DNA from 2 places in the Nonomuraea sp. NPDC050783 genome. Region 2 is predicted to be linked to the other one. Evidence: riboswitches for the same ligand, from Rfam matches in the RefSeq annotation. Region 2 holds a riboswitch; the other holds the start of a gene.

Region 1 (2,375 bases), on a different contig from region 2:
GGGAGCCGCCGGACCTGGCGCCCGGCGGCCTCGTGGGCCCGGTAGGCGGCCGTGAAGGCGTCCCCGTACAGGTCGGTGAGGTCGGGCGTCTCCTTCGGGTCGAACAGCGACCACATCTCGTCCGCCTCGACCCGGCGCATGAACTCGTCGGGCACCCAGTTGGCCAGGTTGAGGTTGTGGGTGCGGCGGGCGTCCTCGCCGGTGTTGTCGCGCAGCTCCAGGAACTCCTCGATGTCGGCGTGCCAGGTCTCCAGGTAGACGCAGGCCGCGCCCTTGCGCCGGCCGCCCTGGTTGACCGCGGCCACGGAGGCGTCCAGGGTGCGCAGCCACGGGACGATGCCGTTGGAGTGGCCGTTGGTGCCGCGAATGAGGGAGCCGCGCGAGCGGACCCGGGTCCAGGAGATGCCGATGCCGCCGGCGTACTTCGACAGGCGGGCGACCTGGCCGTAGCGCTCGTAGATGCCCTCCAGCTCGTCGCGCGGCGAGTCGAGCAGGAAGCACGAGGAGAGCTGCGGGCGGCGCGCGCCGGAGTTGAACAGCGTGGGCGAGCTGGGCAGGTACGACAGCGTGGACATGAGCCGGTACAGCTCGGCGGCCTCGGCCACGCTCTCGGCCAGGCCGCAGGCCACCCGGAGCAGGAAGTGCTGCGGCCGCTCCAGCACCGCCCGGGTCTCGGGGTGGCGCAGCAGGTAACGATCGTAGACGGTGCGCAGACCGAAATACTCGAAACGGTCATCGGCCGCGTCGTCGATCAGGGCGTCCAGCTCGGCGGCGTGCGCGGCGGCGAAGGCGGCCAGCCGGTCCTGCACCAGCCCGGCCGCGTGGGTGGCGGCCACCGACTCGGAGAACGAGCGCACCCCGTGGCCGGCCGCCTCCTCGGCGATCTCCTCGGCCAGCAGCCGGGCGGCGACCCGGGAGTTGGCCGGATCGACGATCACCCGGGCGGCGGCCTCCTCGATGGCCAGCCGGCGCTCGGCGGCCTTCCCGGCATTACCAGTGTTCCCGGCATTACCAGCGTTCCCGGCGTTCCCGGCGTTCGGGCGCGGGCCAACCTCGGCGATCTGCGTCACGTGCTCTCCTCGCGAGCTCATTCCTCAGGCAGGAGGGCACGCGGAAAGCAGGCGGGCACGCCGCATCGCTCCCCCGGCCCTCCCTCGAGGCCTTGGACAGTCAACGCCGCGGGCAGGTCTTCGGGCTCGCGGGCGCGCCTCGTCGGCTCCTACTGGCCGTCGCTTCCCGGATCGCTCCAGTGCTCATGACGGCGGTCGTTCCCGCTCACCGCTGCGGGGCAGCCCCGGAATCGCACCGGGTTCCCTTTCACTCCGCCCCGAGGGGCGAACCAGCGACGAGCAGGATCCTACATCTAGTGGCCATTCCCGCAACTACCCCAACAGGTTGTGGCTCTAACCGAGTCGAGCAGCCCCAGGTCGCTCAGGACGGCCCGGGTGCGCTCGACCTCCGAGGCCAGCCAGAGCCGGAAGTCGTCGCCGCCGAGCGGGATCGAGACCCATCCGGCGGCCCGGCAGGCGGCCAGCCAGCCGGTCGAGGAGGTCACCTCCTCGCACATCCGCACGGCCGCCTCGCGGCCCTCCTCCGGCATGCCGTCCGGGCCGAAGGCGGCCGCCCAGTCGGCGAAGTCCACCCGCACGCCGGACTCCAGCAGCGTCGGCGCGTCCACCTCGGGCACGCGGTGGGCGCAGGAGACGGCCAGGGCCCGCACCCGGCCCCTGCCGATGCTCTCGCCCCAGTCGGCCAGCACGCCGGCGGCGGCCACGGCCTTGCCGGACAGCAGCGCGGCCACCGCCTCCTGGCCGCTGGGGTAGCCGGTGTAGTCGACCTGCCGGGTGTCGGCGCCGATGCCCTTGGCGATCAGACCGAACAGCAGGTGGTCGGGGGCGCCCTGCGGGCCGCCGGCCAGCAGCGTGCCGTCCGGGCGGGCCAGCAGGTGGGCGGCGAAGTCGCCGAAGTCCTTGAACCGGGAGTCGTCGGGCACCACCACGACCTCGACGTCGCCGGCCAGCCGGGCGAGGGGCGTGGCCACGTCGAGCAGCGTCTGGCCGTGGTTCAGCTCGGCCGCGGACAGCGCGGACAGGCCGCTGACGGTGATCCTGGCACCGGTGCCGGTCTCGTACCCGGCGGCGCGGGCCGCGCCGGCGAACGCCTGCCCGACGGAGCTCCAGCGGGGCCCGGCCGGGTTGATCGAGAAGCGGGTACGCAGCCCCACCGCCCGCCCGGCGACGCGCTGGGCGCCGCAGCCCGCCGCGGCCGTGCCGGCCGCCGCCACGCCGGACGCCGCCAGCAGGCAGGCCAGGAACCGCCGACGGCGCATGTGTCTCCCCCCGAAGCCGCGAACCCCCTCGCTCCAAGTTATTGAC
Region 2 (2,375 bases):
GGGGGGTCGTCTTCCATGACCTCACCCTGACCCCCGCAGGCCCCGCCCCGGCAGAGCCGAAAGTCCCTGCCGGCGGCGCCGAACGGCGGTCACCCTCCATGACGAAAGCCCCGAACACCCTCCGCCCGGCCCATACGGCCGATGCGCGCCTCTTCCGCTAATTGCAGGTCTATTGTTGTTGCAAGTCATATGCAATTATGAGTTCGGAGGACGGACATCATGGGCCAGTACACCCTTCCTGACATGCCGTACGACTACGCCGCGCTCGAACCCGCCATCACCGGCGAGATCCTGGAGCTGCACCACGCCAAGCACCACGCCGCCTACGTCAAGGGCGCCAACGACACCCTGGAGCGGCTGGCCGAGGCGCGGGACAAGGGCGAGTTCGGCGGGCTGGTCGGGCTGGAGAAGACGTTCGCGTTCAACCTGTCGGGCCACGTGCTGCACACGATCTTCTGGCAGAACCTGTCCCCCGACGGCGGCGACCGCCCCGACGGCGACCTGGGCGCGGCCATCGACGAGCACTTCGGCTCCTTCGAGGCTTTCAGGAAGCAGCTCACCACCGCCACCAGCACCGTGCAGGGCTCCGGCTGGGGCGTGCTGGCGTGGGAGCCGCTGGGCCGCCGCCTGGTCGTCGAGCAGGTCTACGACCACCACGGCAACGTCGGTATGAACACCACCCCGCTGCTCGTCTTCGACGCCTGGGAGCACGCCTACTACCTGCAGTACCGCAACGTCCGCCCGGACTACGTGGAGAAACTGTGGGGCCTGATCGACTGGACCGATGTGATCGCCCGTTACGACGCCGCCCGCGGCGTCTGACGCACCCCCACGCCGGCGGCGCCCGCCCGGCCGCAGCTTGGTCCGCGGGGCCAGGCGGGCGCCGCCACCTCCCCGCTCCCGTCCCGCCCGGCGGAGGGGTGCATTGACGGGAACGGGAGGAACGGATACATTCCGGTAGATTTCACGGTTGTCCAAGGGAAATCCGGTGAGATGCCGGTGCGGACGCGCCACTGTATCCGGGACGTTGATCCCGGGAGCCAGGTCGCTTGGCGACCGTGACCTCGCGACATGGGACGCGTCACCCTGAGGAGGCTCTATGAGCGGGTTGTCCAGCCCGTCGTCCATTCCCTTTCCGCGCCTGCGCCCCTGGCTGCTGCTGGCCGTGCCTGTGCTGTTGCTCGTGGCGTACCTGGTCCTGATGGACAACGGCGCCATCTCCCAGACGGGCGCGTTCCTGCACGAGCTGATGCACGACGGGCGGCACCTGCTCGGCGTGCCCTGCCACTAGGGGGCGGGGTGGTACGCACTCTCCTGGCCAGGGGCCTGCTCCTGGGCCTGCTGGCCGGGCTGGTCGCGGGCGCCTTCGCCTTCGCCTTCGGGGAGCCTCGCGTGGACGACGCGATCGCCCTGGAGGAGGCGGCCGCCCGGGCCGCGGCGCCCGAGCAGGCCGCCGGCCGGCCCGCGCACGACCACGCCGGGCAACCGGCACACGACCACACCGGGCAGGCCGGGCAGGCCGGGCACGACCACGGTGAGGAGGCCGCGATCGGCAGGCCGGTGCAGAAGGCCGGGCTTTTCCTGGCCACCGGGCTCTACGGCCTCGCCGTGGGCGGGGTGTTCGCGCTGGTGTTCGCGGGCCTGCGCGGGCGGGTCGGCCCGCGGTCCGACGGGCGGCTGGCGCTGGCCGCCGCCGGGACGGCGTTCGCCGCGGTCATCCTCGTGCCTTTCGTGAAATATCCGGCCAACCCACCGGCGGTGGGCGACCCGGAGACCATCAACGGCCGCACCCTGCTCTACGTGGTGATGATCCTCGTCGGGCTGGCGGCGACGGCGATCGCCGTGGGCACGGCCCGCCGGGTCACCACCGGGGACGCCTGGGCGCGCTGGACGGCGGCGGTGGCCGCCTTCCTCGTGCCGGTGGCCGCCGCGTGGTGGCTGCTGCCGGCGGTGAACGAGGTGCCCGACGGCTTCCCCGCCACGCTGCTGTGGCAGTTCAGGCTCGCCTCGCTCGGCACGCAGCTCGTCTTCTGGGCGGCGTTCGGCGTGCTGTTCGGCTGGGTGAGCGACCGGGCGGCGCGGCGCGCGGCGGCTCCGGCGCGGGTCGCCGTGCCGGGCTGAGCGGGTGCTGTTCGTCCGGCACGCCACGACGCCGGGCATGCGGGCCGCGTGCTTCCCCGGCGACGAGGACGCCGACGCGGCGAGCCTGGCCAGGGCGGCCGCGCTGGGCCCGGCCGCGTCCCCGGCGTGGGTGGCGCCCGTCAGGGCCGCCCGGCGGACCGCCGTCGCCCTGGGGCTGGAGCCGCGCGAGGCTCCCGCCCTGCGGGAGGCGGACTGCGGCCGGTGGCGCGGGCTGCCGTACGAGCGGGTCGCGC

What was found. Region 2 has a riboswitch for cobalamin ahead of AB0H75_RS31450 (CbtB-domain containing protein). Riboswitches for the same ligand answer to the same signal wherever they lie in the genome.
Region 1: it holds a riboswitch for cobalamin, as region 2 does, so the genes downstream of both, AB0H75_RS11900 (ribonucleoside-diphosphate reductase subunit alpha) here and AB0H75_RS31450 (CbtB-domain containing protein) in region 2, are expected to answer to the same signal.

What each region holds. Positions count from the first base shown of each region.
Region 1 is NZ_JBFAHK010000004.1:101,498-103,872, forward strand. It holds gene AB0H75_RS11900 (ribonucleoside-diphosphate reductase subunit alpha) at 1-1,070, opposite strand, end outside; cobalamin riboswitch at 1,164-1,359, opposite strand; gene AB0H75_RS11905 (tripartite tricarboxylate transporter substrate-binding protein) at 1,364-2,329, opposite strand.
Region 2 is NZ_JBFAHK010000013.1:250,181-252,555, forward strand. It holds gene AB0H75_RS31440 (ATP-binding protein) at 1-17, opposite strand, end outside; gene AB0H75_RS31445 (superoxide dismutase) at 220-822, shown strand; cobalamin riboswitch at 939-1,068, shown strand; gene AB0H75_RS31450 (CbtB-domain containing protein) at 1,100-1,291, shown strand; gene AB0H75_RS31455 (CbtA family protein) at 1,300-2,121, shown strand; gene AB0H75_RS31460 (histidine phosphatase family protein) at 2,126-2,375, shown strand, end outside.